DNA from 4 places in the Arthrobacter sp. NPDC080086 genome. Region 2 is predicted to be linked to each of the others. Evidence: riboswitches for the same ligand, from Rfam matches in the RefSeq annotation. Region 2 holds a riboswitch; each other region holds the start of a gene.
The links. Region 2 has a riboswitch for S-adenosylmethionine ahead of AB0305_RS16705 (homoserine O-acetyltransferase). Riboswitches for the same ligand answer to the same signal wherever they lie in the genome.

Region 1 (4,203 bases), on a different contig from region 2:
CCAGGGCCGAAAGCAGGATCAGCGGGTCGTTGGAGGGAACCTGCAGGCCCTTCCTCAGGTGGGAGGCCCAGCCGCCGTCGTAGTCGCCGTAGAGGCCCACGACGTCGGCGAAGAAGATCGCGTCGAATTTCGCGTCCTCCAGCTGCCGGGCCAGGTCGGTCCAGAGCTGCAGTTCGTTGAAGCGGTGCTGCTGGGCCTCGGGGCGGCGCCATTGGCCGCCCATGATGTGGCTGGTGGTGTTCATGACGAACGCGCTGAGGAGCAGGCGGGGGCGGGGTCCGTCGAAGCGGGGGCTGGCTGGTGAAGTCATGGTTCTGCTTTCCGAAGTGGGGTGCCGGGGCCGCGGTCAGAGCCGCTTGTCGAGGCGGCGGGCCAGGCGGGAGCCGCCGAACTGGACGAGGGTGACCAGCAGGATCATCAGGATGATCGCGGTGATCATCAGCGGGGTTTCGTAGCGGTAGTAGCCGTAGCGGATGGCGAAGTCGCCGATCCCGCCGCCGCCCACCAGCCCGGCCATTGCCGAGTAGGAGATGAAGCTGACGGTCATGATGGTGATGGAGCTGACCAGTCCCGGCCGGGCCTCCACCAGCAGCACGTCCCGGACGATCTGGGACCGGCTGGCTCCCATCGAACGGGCGGCCTCCACCACCCCGCTGCCGAGTTGGCTGAGGTTCTGTTCCACGAAGCGGGCGAAGTACGGGATGGCGTTGATGCTCAGCGGGACGATCACCGCGGCCGTGCCGATGGTGGTGCCCACGATGAAGCGGGTCACCGGGATGATGGCGATCAGCAGGATCAGGAACGGGAAGGACCGGACCAGGTTGACCAGGCCGTCCAGGACCCGGTGGAGCCGGGGCCGGTGCCGCAGCCCGCCGGGGCCGATCGTGTAGAGCCAGACGCCCAGCGGCGTGCCGATCAGGACGGCCAGCGGGATCGCGACCAGCAGCATGGCCAGGGTCTGGCCCATGGCGGCGCCGATTTCGGGCAGGACCGAGAGGATGCGCTCAAGCATGGATCAGGCCTTTCGGGGCGGGGCCGGCCGGGGCGGCTGCCCGGTGGGGCCGGTTCAGCTCGATGGCGTCGGAGACCAGGTACCGCCCGATCGAGGTGGCGGGGTGGAAGCCGGGGCGTTCGAGCTCGGCCAGGTCGAATTGCTCGACGATCCGGCCGTCCTCCATGACCGCGACGTTGTCCGCGATGGCCTTGATGACGTTCATTTCGTGCGTGACCACCACGATCGTGATGCCGAATTCGGCGTTGACGTCAGCGAGGTACTGCAGCACGGAGGCGGTGGTCCGGGGGTCCACGGCCGACGTCGGTTCGTCGCAGAGCAGGACCTTCGGCTCCGTGGCCAGCGCCCGGGCGATGGCCACCCGCTGCTTCTGGCCGCCGGAGAGCTTCGCGGGGTAGCTGGCGGCCTTGTCCGCGAGGTCCACGATGGCCAGGGCGTCGGCCGCCCGGCGCCGGCGTTCGGCCTTCCCCACCCCGGCGAACTTCAGTGAGAGCTCCACGTTCTCCTGCGCGGTGAGGTTGTTGAGCAGGTTGAAGTGCTGGAAGATCATGCCGATTCCGTGCCGGCTGCTGCGCAGTTCCGGCTCGCTTAGGGCGGTCAGGTCCACGCCGTCGACCAGGACCCGGCCCGAAGTGGGGCGTTCGAGCAGGTTGATGTTGCGCAGCAGCGTGGATTTGCCGGCGCCGGAGAACCCGATGATGCCTTGGATCCGGCCGCGCTCCACGGTGAGGGTGACGTCGTCGACGGCGGTGAACCGGCCGTCCTTCGACGGGAACGAGGTGCTGACGTTCTGGATCTCGATCACAGCAGACCGCCCGCGATCCGGGCCGGCGCTGCCGTCGTTGTGGTGTTCATGATTCCTCCGGGGCTCGCCCGAGGAAAGCCTCATCCCCCGGCGCCGGGGCAGCGCAAAGCGCGGCCTCTCGGGTCCGTGGAACAGTGGTTCTCCATCGGTCCTGGCGGTAGCACCGTCCTCATCGAGGGGGTTGCTGCGGCGTCACGGAGCCAGGTCTCTCAGCCGCTCGGGATGGTTACCCCACGAATCTGGCACACGCCCGGCCGAGGTGAAAGCGGCGCGTCACACGCCGTAAAGCTCCCGTCAGTCCCGGTTAAAGGCCCAGGAGCGGCGCTTCCCTGGCCGGGCAGGCGTTCATGACGACGTCCAGCCCGGCGGCCTTGGCGCGTTCGGCCGCGGCCTCGTCGATGACGCCCAGCTGCAGCCAGACGGCGCCGGCGCCGGCGGCAATCGCCTGGTCCACCACGTCGCCGACGCGTCCGGAGTTCACGAAGCAATCCACGACGTCGATGGGCCGCTTCTCCGCCGGGATTTCCGCCAGCGAGCGGTAGCCGGCCTCTCCGTGCACGTCGTCGCCGGGCAGGTTGACCGGGATGATGTCCATGCCCAGGCGGTCGCGGATGAACAGCGACGTGTCGTAGGCAGCACGCCATTGGTTGGTGCTCAGGCCCACGATGGCCCACCGGCCCTTGGTGCGCAGGAGGCGTTCGACGACGGCGGGATCGTTCACGTGGCTCATGCGGCCAGCCTACGTCCGCCGGCAGCGGCCCCGCAGTAGGGAATCCCACCCCGGGCACTGTGCCGAATTTCTAATCGGGCCAGACACCTCACGTCCGCAGGTTTCCGAATATTACGCGCCCATTTGGCGAAAATCCGCCGTTCGGTTTTAGTAGACAGTGACCATCCCGAGCGGCCGAGAGACCTGGATCGATGACGCCGCAGCAACCCTGGTCGACGGACCTCCACCCCGGAGCCCGCCGATAACGAGGACGCACGCCGAGGGAAGGGTCCGGACTGACTACCCGGGCCAAAGGCTGCTTCCGTAGGGTGCTACTGCCAGGACCGATGGAGTAACCCTATGACTGCTGTCCTGCACCCGTCCCAGCCCCGGGCCGACGCCCGGCCCGGCTCCGGCACCCCCGCCCTCCCGGTGTCCTTCCGCGGCCTGGGCCGCGCCTTCGGGACCGGCCCCGCCGCGCACACCGTCCTCCGGGATGTCAGCTTCGACGTTGTCCCCGGCGAGGTGCTCGCCATCCTGGGCGCCTCCGGCTGCGGCAAGTCCACCCTGCTCCGGGCCGCCGCCGGACTCGACGCCGCCACCTCCGGCAGCGTCGCCATAGACGGCGAACCGGTCCGCGGCGTCGACGACCGCTGCGCCTTCGCGTTCCAGGAGCCGCGGCTGCTGCCCTGGCATACCCTCCAGGCGAACATCGCCATCGGCCTGCCCGCCGGCGTCAGCGCCCGCGACGGCAAGGCCAAAGTGGCCCGCCTGTTGGAACTCGTGGGACTGCAGGACTTCGCCAAACACCGCCCCCGGGAGGTCTCCGGCGGCATGGCCCAGCGCGCGTCGCTGGCCCGTGCCCTGGCCCGGAACCCCGGCGTGCTGCTCCTCGACGAGCCCTTCGGCGCCCTCGACGCACTGACCCGGATCAAGATGCAGGACCTGCTCCTGGAGGTCCACCGCGCCGAACCCACCACGGTGCTGCTGGTGACGCACGACGTCGACGAGGCCCTGCAACTGGCGGACCGCATCATCGTCCTCGGCCGGGAGGACACCGAATCGTCCCCGGCCGGCGCCACGATCGTGCGCACCCTCGCCGTCCCCGGCGGACGGCCACGGGACCGCGCCTCGGCCGAACTGGCCCGAATGCGCACCTCGCTCCTGGCCAGCCTCGGCGTCGACGGCCACTAACGGCCCCGCCCCCGCCGCCCCGGTCACGGCCTGAACGGTCCGTCCGCTCCCGGCAGGCAGCGCCGCCGGTACCACAGCACCGGACCGGCGAGCCGCCCGCTCCCCGCGCCGGCGGCCACCCGCATCACTCTCCTGTCTCTTTCGCATCGCTCGCACCGCCCGTAAAGGAACTTCCATGGCTCCCACCCGCACCACGTCCCGCCGTTTCGTCCTCACCGCCGTCGCCGCCTCCGCGGCCCTGGCCCTCACCGGGTGCGTCGCCGGGGAAGGCTCCGGCAGCCAGCCCGCAGCCGCCGCGGCCGCCGGCGGCAACGGCGGCGGCACGCTGACCATCGACTTCGCCACCTACAACCCGCTGAGCCTAGTGATCAAGAAGAAGGGCTGGCTGGAGGCCGCCCTTAAGGACCAGGGCGTCACCGTCAAGTGGGTCCAGTCGGCCGGCTCCAACAAGGCCAACGAGGCACTCCGTTCCGGCGCGGTGGA
Region 2 (4,203 bases):
GGGTGCCGAATCGGGGGTGCACGCCGCCCTTGACGGCCTCGACCCCGAGGGCCGTGGCGATACGGTCGGTGGTGGCCGCGAGGCCATCCTTTTCACAGGCGTAAGAGACGTGATCCATGCGCATGCCCTCATCTTGGCACTTTGTGATGGACCTCTCAGCTTAGGCTGTCCTAACCTCGCCGGCGCCGCCCGGAGGGTCCCCGTGCCGCCCGGCGCGGCCGGGGAAATCCGCCGGAGAAGCCGTCCCGGGGACCGGTTTCTTCATCTTTGTCACAAAGCTATCCGGACCGGTTTCCGGCTTCCTACACTGGGAGCAGGTCATGAGTGCCAGCGCCAAGCCCCGGCTCGCTGGCCGGCAACCCTCCTTGCGCGGTGGGGTGCCCCGGGTGAAGACCTGGCCCTCCGGCGACCGCCGGCGGGGCAAGCGCGGCGCCAGGGCCGTGACGATATTCCGGGACCTGCCAGCGGCGCAGGACCCGGGAGGCGGTGCCGTCCTGAGCCCAGTCACAGGAGACACCATGTCCAACGCCTGGTCCTTTGAAACCCGTCAGATTCACGCCGGCCAGCAGCCGGACGCCGCCACCGGCGCCCGTGCGCTGCCGATCTACCAGACGACGTCGTTCGTCTTCCCGAGCGCCGAGAGCGCCGCCAACCGGTTCGCCCTGGCCGAGCTCGCCCCCATCTACACCCGAATCGGCAACCCCACCCAGGACGCGGTCGAACAGCGCATCGCCAGCCTGGAGGGCGGCCTCGGCGCGCTGCTGCTCAGTTCCGGGCAGGCGGCGGAAACCTTCGCCATCCTCAACATCGCCGAGGCCGGGGACCACGTGGTGGCCAGCCCCAGCCTCTATGGCGGCACCTACAACCTGCTGGCCCACACTCTGAAGAAGTTCGGCATCTCCGTGACCTTCGTGGCGGACCCGGACAACCTGGACCAGTGGCGCGAGGCGGTGCAGCCGAACACCAAGCTGTTCTTCGGGGAGGTGGTCTCCAATCCGCGCCAGGACGTCCTGGACATCGAGGGAATCTCGGACGTGGCCCACCAGGCAGGGGTGCCGCTGATCGTGGACAACACCCTCGCCACCCCGTACCTGATCCGGCCGCTGGAGTGGGGCGCGGACATCGTGGTGCACTCGGCCACGAAGTACCTGGGCGGCCACGGCTCGGCGATCGCCGGTGTGATCGTGGACTCCGGGAAGTTCGACTTCGGCGCGGACCCGGAGCGGTACCCCGGCTTCAACACCCCCGACCCCAGCTACAACGGCCTGGTCTACGCCCGGGACCTGGGCGCGGACGGCGCACTGGGGGCCAACCTCTCCTACATCCTCAAGGCCCGGGTCCAGCTGCTGCGCGACCTCGGCTCCGCCGTCGCGCCCTTCAACGCCTTCCTGATCGCCCAGGGCATCGAGACGCTGAGCCTGCGGGTGGAGCGGCACGTCGCCAACGCCACCCGGGTGGCCGAATGGCTGGAGGGCCGGGAGGACGTCGAATCGGTCGCCTACGCGGGGCTGCCCTCGAGCCCCTGGTACGAGCGCGGCCGGAAGTACGGTCCCCGCGGTACGGGCGCCGTCGTCTCCTTCGTCATCGCCGGGGGAGTGGAGGCCGGCAAGCGCTTCGTCGATGCCCTGGAGCTGCACTCGCACGTGGCGAACATCGGCGACGTGCGCTCGCTGGTGATCCACCCGGCGTCGACCACGCACAGCCAGCTCAGCCCGGAGCAGCAGGCGGTGGCGGGCGTCCACCCGGGCCTGGTCCGGCTCTCGGTGGGCCTGGAGCACATCGACGACATCCTGGCGGACCTCGACGCCGGCTTCCGCGCCGCGAAGACCGGCTAGGTCCGGGACCCCTGCCGGATTTCCCCACCTTTGCGGGCCCGACGGCGGCCGGCGCGGCGTGTCCGCGGCGACCCGCCCGCCTTGGCCTTCAAAGGTGGGGAAACGGGGCGGCGGGGCGGGCGGCTGTCACATGGAAGTCACAATCTTCGCCACGACGCCGCCCTCTTTCGTAGACTCGGTGCAGGTCATGAGTGCCAGCGACAGCCCCGGCTTGCTGGCCGGCAACCCTCCTTTTGCGGCGGGGTGCCCCGGGTGAAGACCTGGCCTGCCGGTCAATTGACGGCAGGCAAGCGCGAAGTGAGGTCTTTTAACATGACGATTGCCGTCACCCGAACGGGTGTACCCGCCACCAGCCCCGCAGCAGGAAACGCCGCCGCCCCCGAAGGCACCGTGCGGTACCTGTCCGTCGGCGCCCTGGAACTCGAATCCGGCGCCGTCCTGCCGGACGTGGTGCTGGCCTACGAGACCTGGGGCACCCTGAACGCGGACGCCTCCAACGCCGTTCTGATCGAGCACGCCCTGACCGGGGACACCCACGTCACCCGCGGCGCCGGCGGGGAGCCTGGCTGGTGGGAACAGCTCGCCGGCCCCGGCGCGCCCGTGGACACGGACCGGTACTTCGTGGTGTCCATCAACATCCTCGGCGGCTGCTACGGCTCCACCGGCCCGTCCACGCCGGCGCCCGACGGCCGGCCCTGGGGATCCCGCTTCCCCCTCGTCACCCTGCGCGACAGCACCGCCGCCGAGGCCCGGCTGGCCGACGCGCTGGGCATCCACCGATGGCACGCCGTGCTCGGCGGCTCCCTCGGCGGCGCCCGGGCCCTGGAGTGGGCCGTCAGCTACCCGGAACGCGTGCGCCGCTGCGCCGTGATCGCCGTCGGCGCCTACAGCACCGCCGAACAGATCGCCTTCGCCCAGGCCCAGACCCTCGCGATCCGTCAGGACCCGCGCTTCAATGGCGGCGACTACTACGGCGGCCCCGAGCCGCATGAGGGCCTGGCGCTGGCCCGGCGGATCGCGCACATCACCTACCGCTCGGCCGCCGAACTGGAGGGCCGCTTCGGCCGGACCGGTCAGGACGGCGAGACACCGCTCGCGCCCGGGCCGCTGTCCGGCCGCGGCCGCTACCAGGTGGAGAGCTACCTGGACCACCAGGGCAATAAACTGGTGCAGCGCTTCGACGCCAACAGCTACATCGCGATCACCGAAGCGCTGATGAGCCACGACGTCGCCCGTGGCCGCGGAAACCTGCAGCAGGCGCTCGCCGGGGCTACCGCCGAGTTCTTCATCGCCGCCGTGGACTCGGACCGGCTGTACTTTCCCGAACAGTCCCGGGAGCTCGCGGCGGCCCTGCCGGGGGAGGTGCCCATGCACGTCATCTCGGCCCCGATCGGCCACGACGGGTTCCTGACCGAGATCGGCCAGCTCGGCGGCGTCCTCCGGGAGGCGTTCTTCGCCTGAGCATCAAGGCTTCTTCGCTGGCTCTTGCCGGGGACTGGTGTGCAATTTTGCAGATAGGCTCTGCGCGATTGGTCGTTGAGGCTGCGGCGGTGACACTCCATACTCGTGGAGAATGACCGCGTGTGGTCCAACTCACACGGAGTCAGCCCAGTAAGCCGCAGGGTGTCGATGGCGACACCGAAGGAGTTCTTATGAGCACGGAAAACGCCGCCGCGAGGCGCGCAGAGGAAACCGACGTCAAGGCGTCCGGCCTCAAGAAAGTCGTCGCCGCCTCCATGGCCGGCACGGTGGTGGAGTGGTACGAATTCTTCCTCTACGCCTCCGCCGCAACCCTGGTCTTCGGCAAGGCCTTCTTCCCCAATTCCCAGACCGAACTGGACGGCATCCTGGCCGCCTTCCTGACCTACGCGGTCGGCTTCGTCGCCCGCCCCATCGGCGGCATCGTCTTCGGCCACTTCGGTGACAAGTTCGGGCGCAAGCAGCTGCTGCAGCTGAGCATCATCCTGGTGGGTGTCTCCACCTTCCTGATGGGCTGCCTGCCCACCTTCGCCCAGATCGGCTACTGGGCTCCGGCCCTGCTGGTCTTCCTGCGCTTCGCCCAGGGCTTCGCCGTCGGCGGTGAGTGGGGCGGCGCCGTCCTGCTGGTGGCCGAGCACAGCCCCAGCAAGTCCCGCGGCTTCTGGGCCAGCTGGCCGCAGTCCGCCGTGCCGCTGGGTAACCTCTTCGCCACCGCGGTGCTGTTCATCCTCTCCTCGGTCCTGTCCTCCGCCGACTTCCTCGGCTGGGGTTGGCGTGTGGCCTTCTGGCTCTCCGCCGTGATCGTCCTGATCGGCTACTACATCCGCACCAAGGTCAACGATGCGCCGATCTTCCTCGAGGCCCGCAAGGAAGTCGAAGCCGGCCACAA
Region 3 (4,203 bases), on a different contig from region 2:
GCGGGGCCCCTTCCTGCCACGGACCGGGCTCCGGCCGCCGGCGGCGGGATCCTGTTCGGCGAGGTGCAACATTGCAGGCTCCTGCGGCTGGTGGGTCAAATGAGTTCCGTATGCCTGAACAAAAAAGTTAGGCATACCGAAATCATAGGCTCAGACCTTCATCGCGCGCCAGCTTTTGGTGAGGTAGGGCAGGGCCAGCGTCTCGCCGGGACCATGACTGAGGTGCTCGTACAGGTACCACTGGAGGTTGGCCAGCACCTTGGCCCGGGTGGCCTCGCCGGCCCGCAGGAAGTAGCTGCGGGACTTGGCTAGCTCCAGGATCTCCTCCGGCGTCACCGGGTCCTCCCACCGGGTCAGGTGGCTCTCCAGCCCGGTGAACTCCGGGCCGACCGGTGGGCGGAACGAGGGTTTGTGGACGTCCCCGGCGTGCATGATCCGGGAGAGGCGGTGCACCCACGGCACGGAGGTGTCCAGCTGGTTCCAGATTAGCCCGAGCACCCCGTGCGGACGCAGGATGCGGGCGGCCTCGGTGCTGGCCTGCAGCGGCTCGCACCAGTGCCAGGCCTGCGCCACCGTCACCAGGTCGAACGCAGACGCCGGGAGGCCTGTGTGTTCGGCGGTCCCCACCGTGGCCGGGACACCAGGGAGGGCGGCGCGCAGCTGGTCCAGCATGTCCGCCGACGGGTCGACGGCGGCCGTGGCCAGGCCGCGGGCCACGAGAAGGGCGGTGAACTTACCGGTCCCCGCCCCGACGTCGGCCGCGTCCCGGGCTCCGGCGGGAATGAGCCAGTCGGCGGAGTCGGCGGGATAGCCGGGCCGCACCCGGTCGTAGTGTTCCCCGCCGTCCTGGAAGCTCGCTCCGAGCTCCTTCCGCCGGTTCTGATGCAGTTTGGGGCCGCCGCCTGCCACGTGAACTCTCCTTCGGCAGCTCGGGAAGATACCCGTCGAATCTACCGTAAACCGGCTATTCGGGGCCGTCGAGGGTGCAGGGGGCCGCCCCGGCGGTGCCGGGGGTGTTGGGCGCCCAGTGCGGGTAGCTGCGGGTGTCGTTCGCCGGTACCCAGCGCCCGGCATCCACCAGGTAGTCCCAGCCCAGGCCGTCCCGCCGCAGCGTCCGCAGCGCGGCCAGCAGCCGCTCGGCGTCCTCGAGCCGGGAGCCCAGGCCGAAGCTGGCCCGCAGCGACCCGGCGGGCAGGCCCAGCCGCTTGAGCAGCGGATGCGCGCAGAACCTGCCGTCCCGCACACCGATCCCGTGCTCTGCGGACAGGTACGCGGCGACGAGACCGGCGTCGTACCCCGCGACCGAGAAGTTCACGACGCCGATGGTGCCGTGGCCCTCCCCGCGGTCGGTCTCCTCGAAGATGTGGTGCTCGCTCACGCCGTCGATCTCCCGCAGGCCGTCGGCAAGGAAGGACCGGATGGCATCCTCGTGGCCGTGCCAGGATGCTTCGTCCAGGGCCGCGACCGCCTGGGTGGCGCGGGCCAGGGCGGCCGCGCCGAGGACGTTGGGGGAGCCGCCCTCGTGCCGGGCAGGTCCGGTGGTCCAGCTGACGGCGTCCAGCCGGGCGTCGCGGACGGCGCCGCCGCCGGCCAGATGCGGCGTCCCGGCGTCGAGCCAGTCCGGCCGCCCCACCAGGACACCCGCGCCGAAGGGCGCGTAGAGCTTGTGCCCCGAGAAGGCGACGTAGTCGATGCCGTCGGCCGCGACGTCGATGCGGCGGTGCGGGGCCAGCTGCGCTGCGTCGACGACGATCCGCGCCCCGTGCTCGTGCGCCAGCGCAGCCAGCTCCCGGACGGGCAGGATCTCGCCGGTGACATTCGACGCGCCCGTGACCGCGAGGAGGCTGATGCCGCCGGTTGCCAGCTCGGCCCGGAGCCGCGCCAGCGTCCCGGCGAGGGTCGGCGAGGCGACGACGCTGCGGTGCGGAACCCCCTGCCAAGGCAGGAGGTTCGCGTGGTGTTCGATGTCCAGGTACAGGACCTCGCCCAGGTGCCGGCCGCCGGCGGTGGGCAGGCACCCGGCCAGGAGGTTCAGCGAATCGGTGGTGTTCCGGGTAAAGATGACCGCGTCGTCGGGCCGGCCGCCGACGAACTCCCGCACAATGGTCCGCGCGTTCTCATACACCGAGGTGCTCAGCTGGGAGGCGTAGCCGGCGCCGCGGTGGACGCTGGCGTAGTAGGGCAGGATCTCGTTGAGGTAGGCGGAAACCACGGACAGGGCGGGGGCCGAGGCGCCGTAGTCCAGATTGGCGTAGCGGACCTGGCCGCCCTGGATCAGCGGCGCCTGGATCTCGGCGCCGGTCACGGCGGCCAGCGGGGCGCGCGCGGCGGATACAGCCGTGGAGGTGGACGCTAGGGACGAAAAAATGGCAGTGGACATGGGACCTCGCTCGAAAAGGACCCCGCGTGCTGGGGATCCGCGCTTGCCGGGTCCGCTCCGGACCGGCCAGGTCGTCACCCGGGGCACCCCGCCGCGAAAGGAGGGTTGCCGGCCAGCAAACCGGGGTTTTGCGCTGGCACTCGTGACCTGGTTCGAGCCTAGGACACGAGTGCCGCGCCCCGGAAAGGGGCGCGGCAATGTGAAGCGCTGTGTTACGCGGAACCGGCCCTTAGGGAAGGCGCCGCTCTAGAGCAGGTCGTCGAGGTTCGGATTGAGCCGCTTGAGGACCTCGGAGTGCAGGATCGAGTTCGTGGCCAGGGCGTTGCCGCCAAACGGGCCGTCCTCGCCTTCAAGGGAGGTGAACCGGCCGCCGGCCTCGGTGACGATCGGGACCAGGGCGGCCATGTCGTAGAGGTTCAGCTCCGGCTCGCAGGCGATGTCGACGGCGCCCTCGGCCACCAGGCAGTAGGACCAGAAGTCGCCGTAGGCGCGGGTGCGCCAGACCTCCTCGGTCAGGCCTAGGAATTCGTCGAGGTTACCGCGCTGCTTCCAGCCGCCCAGGCTGGAGTAGGAGAGGGAGGCATCCGAGAGGTCCGAGACGTTCGAAACCCGCAGCCGGGTGGCGGCGGCCAGCGAGCGGCCCGTGTAGGCGCCGGCGCCCTTGGCGGCCCACCAGCGTTTGCCGAGGGCGGGGGCGCTGACGACGCCGACCACCGGCTCGCCCTCGTCCACCAGAGCGATCAGGGTGGCCCAGACCGGGACGCCGCGGACGAAGTTCTTGGTGCCGTCGATCGGGTCGATGATCCAGCGGCGGGAGCCGTGGCCCGAGCTGCCGAATTCCTCGCCCAGGACGGCGTCGCGGGGGCGGGAGCGGGAGAGCTGGCCGCGGATGGCCTCCTCGGCGGCCTTGTCGGCGTCGGTGACCGGCGTCAGGTCCGGCTTCGTCTCGATTTTGAGGTCAAGGGCCTTGAAGCGGCTCATGGTCTGGGAATCGACCGAGTCCGCCAGGACGTGGGCAAGGCGCAGGTCATCGTTGTAGCTCGACGCGGGTTGGCTCATGCTTCCAAACTACCGTCTAAACGCGCTCCGGCCGGGGAGGCCACGTCCCGGACGGCCGGATCGCCCGCGGGGCGAAGAGGCGACATACGGTCAGGAGACGGTGCCCAGTTCCTTGGTCTCCTGGGCCTCCTGCCGCGGGTCGGTGCCCAGCAGCCGGCGCAGCGAGGCCAGCCGGGCCGGGCCCGAGGGGCCCGCGTGGCCGGCCTGGACCCACGCGTCCACGCCGCAGTTGACGGCGGTGGCGTCGTGCTTGCAGCCGCGCTCGCAGTCCTCGGTGCCGGGGGCCAGGTCGGGGAAGGAACGCAGGATGCGGTCCGGGTCCACGTGGGCCAGCCCGAAGGACCTGATCCCGGGGGTGTCGATGATCCAGCTGCCGGCCGGGGCATCCGTGACCTTCAGCGCCAGGGCGGAGGAAGAGGTGTGGCGGCCGCGGCCCGTGACGGCGTTGACGCCACCGGTGGCCCGCTCCGCCCCCGTGAGGGCGTTGACCATGGTGGACTTGCCGACGCCGGAGTGGCCGAGCATGACGGTGACCCTGCCGTCCAGGTAGCCGTGCAGTTCGGCGACGGCCGGGCCGTCCAGCCGGGCGGAGAGGCCGTCGTCGGAGCGGGCGTCGATGCCGGAGGCGGAGGCGTCGGCGGTCTTGGAGATGATGACGGGCAGGTCGAGGTGGCGGTAGTTCGCCAGCAGCTCGGCCGGGTCCTTGATGTCGGCCTTGGTGATCAGCAGCAGTGGCTCGATCCCGGCGTCGTAGGCGGCCACCA
Region 4 (4,203 bases), on a different contig from region 2:
GGCCGGGAGGGAGAACGAGGCGAGGACGGCGTCGAGCAGTTCCGGCGCGCGCTGGCTGTTCGCCCCGAATCGGGCATTGATTTCGAGCACCACCGGGGTGCCGTCGGCCCGGCGCCGGACGTCGAGGTCCACCGGCCCGGTGAGGGACAGGGCACGGACGGCGTTCATCGCCAGGTTGCCGACGTCGTTCGCCTCCCCCGCCTCCACCCGGCGGGTACTAAGGGCGTTGCCGACCTCGCCCTGCGCGAGCGCGGTTTTCTCCACGACGACGGCGAACGGCGGTGTGGTGTTGTGCGCCGGGGTTCCGAAGACCATTGGCCCGTACTCGGTGCCTGGGATGAATTCCTGGACGATCAGGCCGCCGGGAAGTCCGGCCCAGTCGACGTCGGAGCCGCTCCGGACCACCGTCACGCCGCGGCCGCCCCGGGACACCCGGGGCTTGATGACGACGGGTCCGCCCAGGAGCTCGATGGCCTCCTCCGCGCAGCGGAAGTCCCGGGGAACCCCGAAGGCGGGAACCGGAACGCCGGCAGAATGCAGCTGCCAGGCGGTGTAGAGCTTGTCATCGGCGAGCGCGACGGCGCCGGTCGGCCCGATGATGACGCGGACGTCCGGGCCAAAGCCGGCCCGGAAGGCGGCCAGGCGGGGCAGTTCCTCACTGACCGTGGGGATCACGAGGTTGATGCCCTCGGCGCCGACCAGCCGGCGCAGCGCGGACACCAGCTCGGGATCCGTGGCCGCGGGTACCCGGACCACCGGCACCCCGGAGACTTCGGCCAGGTCGCGGATGTCCGTGCCGAGGACCGGGATGCCACGTTCGGTCAGTTGCGCGGCGAGGGCACGGCCGGCGGGGCCGCCGACGCCGGTGACCAGCACGCGCGGCTTCACAGCTTCTCCATTTCGGTGCTCAGCAGGCGGACGGGTTCATAGGCCTCGGCCACCCGGCGGCGGGCCTGGCCGCCGCGGAAGGAGGCGATGCCGCGGACCCGTTCGGGCGTCATGTACGGCTTGGCCAGCTGGTCGCTGTGCATCTTCACCGCCTGGACCTTGGCGTCGACGTAGTCGTCAATGTCCACGAAGACGCTGGGGTTGAATTCCCGCGTGGCCGAGGGGCTCTCGTAACAAAGGATCGAGTGGTGCTGCCGCGCGGCCCGCAGGGTGGCCTGGTGCACCGCCTGGTGGTCCTGGTGCTGGTCGTGGTTGGAGTGGGTGAGGATGATGTCCGGGTTGAAGCGCACGATCGCGTGCTCGATGGCGCCCACCATTTCCTGGCTGTGGCGGTGCAGCTCGGTGTCCGTGAAGTTGTGATGGATCATGCCGGTCAGGCCCATGAACGTGGCGCCGCGCTGGGCGTCCAGCGACCGCTCCAGGGCGTTGCCGCCGCGCTTGCCGTCGCTCATCACCAGCCCCTGCACCTCGTGGCCGGAGTCGACGAACTTGGCGAGCGTTCCGCCGCAGGCCAGCTCCAGGTCGTCCGGGTGGGCGCCGATGGCCAGCACCCGGCGGGGCTGCCGGGCCGGGCTTCCACCGGTGCGCAGGGCGGTCAGCGCGATGGCGAGGGCGGTGAGTCCGCCCAGGGTGGCGGTCAGGTCGGCGGTCTGCCAGAACTCGGAGGCGTCCAGGGCAAAGGCGGCGACGTTGGCCAGCAGCAGCACCGCGCCGGTGGCGAGGGAAATCCGGCGCAGAAGTTCGGGACGGCGCAGCCGGCGGTGGAACCAGGATTTCCCCACCGCCGCTGCGACCAGCAGCGCAATCAGCAAGACGATTATCAAGACGTAAATCGAGACCATGAATCTTTCCAGTTCTTCTTCGAGGTGCCGGCCGCCCCCAGTGCTGCGCCGGACAAAATGATGGATCTGCAACCCGCCCGGCAGAGGCTGCCGGGTTCTGGAGGGAAGGATTGCTTGTCAAAGAACCGGTCCGCGGTATCCCGGCGGAGACGTCAAAACCCATGCGCCAGCGGCACTGCGCATACGGCCGGAAGCGGCCGCGCAGCGGGTGCTGAAAAGGCGTATGCGGTATGTGGAGACCCAGCGGAGACCTTGGACTGCCACTTCAGTAAACGTGACGCCCCTATCGGAAAACCCGAGTAGGCAATACCCGAAAAGCATTCGGCCACCGCGGACGGAACTGGCTTTTTGTACTCGATCACGACGGGCGCGATACTCGGTCGGCCTACGGCGGACGGCCTCCCGTGACCGAACATGACGGGGCCGACGCGCGGGCGCGGGCCCCGGGGTGTTAGGTTTTTTGCAGAGTAATGAGAACCGGTGCCAAGCCCTGACTGGCCGGTCGGCAACCCTCCTTTTGCGGCGGGGTGCCTCAGGTGACTACTCGGCAATCGACCATTCGAGCTGCAAGCGTGAACGTAAGGAGTTTGTCGTGTCCGACGCGACCCCGCCCCCAGTCCCCGCCCCCGGAACCGGCACCCCGGCCAACCCTCCCGCGCAGGCCGCAGCGCCCGCGGAGCGGCTGGCCTACCGGCTGCTGACCGGCCCAGACGACCGCAGCTTCTGCGAGCGGATCTCGGCCGCCCTTGCCGAGGGGTATGTGCTGCACGGCAGCCCGGCCGCAACCTTCAATGGCACATCGGTGATCGTGGCGCAGGCACTGGTGCTGCCGGCCGCCGTCGCGGAGGCGGACGCCGCGGTGGCCCGCGCCGTCGACGGTCTGGAATCCGAAGGGCTGGAATCCGAAGGGCAGGCGGGGGCATGAGCTACGCCGGGGACCTGACCCCGCAGGCAACCTGGGAACGGCTGCAGTCCGGCGCGGTGCTGGTGGACGTCCGCACCCGGGCCGAGTGGGCCCAGATCGGCGTCCCGGTGACCGGCGGGGCGGCCGCGGAGCCGGTATTCATCGAGTGGACCCGGGCCGGCGGCGTGCCGAACGAGGACTTCCTGGACGAGCTCCGGCAGCGCGTCCCGGCCGACGCCGAACTGCTCTTCCTCTGCCGGTCCGGGGCCCGCTCCGTCGCGGCGGCAGGGGCTGCGACGGCGGCGGGATTCACCGTCTACAACGTGCTGGACGGCTTTGAGGGCCAGCCGGATGAGGCCGGCGTCCGCCGCGTCAACGGCTGGAAAAACGTGGGCCTGCCGACCGACGGGACCCGCACCGCATGAGTTTCAATCCCGAGGCCGCGGACTGGAACCCGGACACCCAGGCCGTCCGTGGCGGCCTGGACCGGACCGGCTTCCAGGAAACCACCGAGCCGATCTTCCTCAACTCCGGCTTCGTCTACGAATCCGCCGCCGCCGCGGAGCGGGCCTTCACCGGCGAGGACGAGCGGTTCGTCTACTCCCGCTACGGCAACCCCTCGGTGGCCACCTTCCAGGAGCGGCTCCGCCTGCTCGAGGGCACCGAGGCGTGCTTCGCGACGGCGTCGGGCATGTCCGCGGTGTTCACCGCTCTCGGCGCGCTGCTTGGGGCCGGTGACAGGGTGGTCGCCGCCCGGTCCCTGTTCGGATCCTGCTTCGTGATCCTGAACGAGATCCTGCCGCGCTGGGGCGTGGAGACCGTCTTCGTCGACGGCCCGGACCTCGACCAGTGGCGTGACGCGCTCTCGACGCCGGCCACCGCCGTGTTCTTCGAGTCGCCGTCGAACCCGATGCAGGAGATCGTGGACATCGCCGCCGTGAGCGGGCTGGCGCACGCCGCCGGCGCCACCGTGGTGGTGGACAACGTCTTCGCCACCCCGCTGCTGCAGCGCTGCACGGACTTCGGCGCGGACGTGGTGGTCTACTCCGGCACAAAGCACATCGACGGCCAGGGCCGGGTGCTGGGCGGCGCGATCCTGGGCAGCAAGGAGTTCATCGAGGGCCCGGTCCGGCAACTGATGCGCCACACCGGACCCGCGCTGTCCGCCTTCAACGCCTGGGTGCTGACCAAGGGCCTGGAAACCATGTCGTTGCGGGTCAACCACGCCTCCGCCTCGGCGCTGCGGCTGGCAGAGTGGCTCGAGGCGCAGCAGGCCGTGACTTGGGTGAAGTACCCGCTCCTGGCCTCCCACCCGCAGCACGAGCTGGCCGCCAAGCAAATGAAGTCCGGCGGGACCGTGCTGACCTTCGAACTGGCGTCCCCGGCCGGCCGGTCCGCCAAGGATGCCGCCTTCGGGCTGCTGGACGGGCTGCGGATCATCGACATCTCCAACAACCTGGGCGACTCGAAATCGCTGATCACGCACCCGGCCACCACCACGCACCGGGC

Region 1: linked by a shared signal. The riboswitch ahead of AB0305_RS05290 (ATP-binding cassette domain-containing protein) and the one ahead of AB0305_RS16705 (homoserine O-acetyltransferase) in region 2 are both predicted to bind S-adenosylmethionine.
Region 3: linked by a shared signal. The riboswitch ahead of AB0305_RS17220 (aminotransferase class V-fold PLP-dependent enzyme) and the one ahead of AB0305_RS16705 (homoserine O-acetyltransferase) in region 2 are both predicted to bind S-adenosylmethionine.
Region 4: linked by a shared signal. The riboswitch ahead of AB0305_RS11770 (DUF1737 domain-containing protein) and the one ahead of AB0305_RS16705 (homoserine O-acetyltransferase) in region 2 are both predicted to bind S-adenosylmethionine.

Annotation. Positions count from the first base shown of each region.
Region 1 is NZ_JBFBKP010000008.1:74,500-78,702, reverse strand. Features, by position in the region: gene AB0305_RS05300 (NtaA/DmoA family FMN-dependent monooxygenase) at 1-310, opposite strand, end outside; gene AB0305_RS05295 (methionine ABC transporter permease) at 347-1,012, opposite strand; gene AB0305_RS05290 (ATP-binding cassette domain-containing protein) at 1,005-1,817, opposite strand; SAM riboswitch class I at 1,957-2,046, opposite strand; gene AB0305_RS05285 (CoA-binding protein) at 2,122-2,547, opposite strand; gene AB0305_RS05280 (ABC transporter ATP-binding protein) at 2,887-3,720, shown strand; gene AB0305_RS05275 (aliphatic sulfonate ABC transporter substrate-binding protein) at 3,896-4,203, shown strand, end outside.
Region 2 is NZ_JBFBKP010000056.1:20,512-24,714, forward strand. Features, by position in the region: gene AB0305_RS16695 (VOC family protein) at 1-124, opposite strand, end outside; SAM riboswitch class IV at 317-433, shown strand; gene AB0305_RS16700 (bifunctional o-acetylhomoserine/o-acetylserine sulfhydrylase) at 519-1,835, shown strand; SAM riboswitch class IV at 2,019-2,134, shown strand; gene AB0305_RS16705 (homoserine O-acetyltransferase) at 2,148-3,296, shown strand; gene AB0305_RS16710 (MFS transporter) at 3,488-4,203, shown strand, end outside.
Region 3 is NZ_JBFBKP010000060.1:17,348-21,550, forward strand. Features, by position in the region: gene AB0305_RS17210 (Nramp family divalent metal transporter) at 1-72, opposite strand, end outside; gene AB0305_RS17215 (class I SAM-dependent methyltransferase) at 151-909, opposite strand; gene AB0305_RS17220 (aminotransferase class V-fold PLP-dependent enzyme) at 965-2,380, opposite strand; SAM riboswitch class IV at 2,415-2,528, opposite strand; gene hisN (histidinol-phosphatase) at 2,627-3,439, opposite strand; gene AB0305_RS17230 (ribosome small subunit-dependent GTPase A) at 3,530-4,203, opposite strand, start outside.
Region 4 is NZ_JBFBKP010000029.1:23,491-27,693, forward strand. Features, by position in the region: gene AB0305_RS11760 (ATP-grasp domain-containing protein) at 1-888, opposite strand, end outside; gene AB0305_RS11765 (PIG-L deacetylase family protein) at 885-1,790, opposite strand; SAM riboswitch class IV at 2,257-2,369, shown strand; gene AB0305_RS11770 (DUF1737 domain-containing protein) at 2,473-2,715, shown strand; gene AB0305_RS11775 (rhodanese-like domain-containing protein) at 2,712-3,119, shown strand; gene AB0305_RS11780 (O-succinylhomoserine sulfhydrylase) at 3,116-4,203, shown strand, end outside.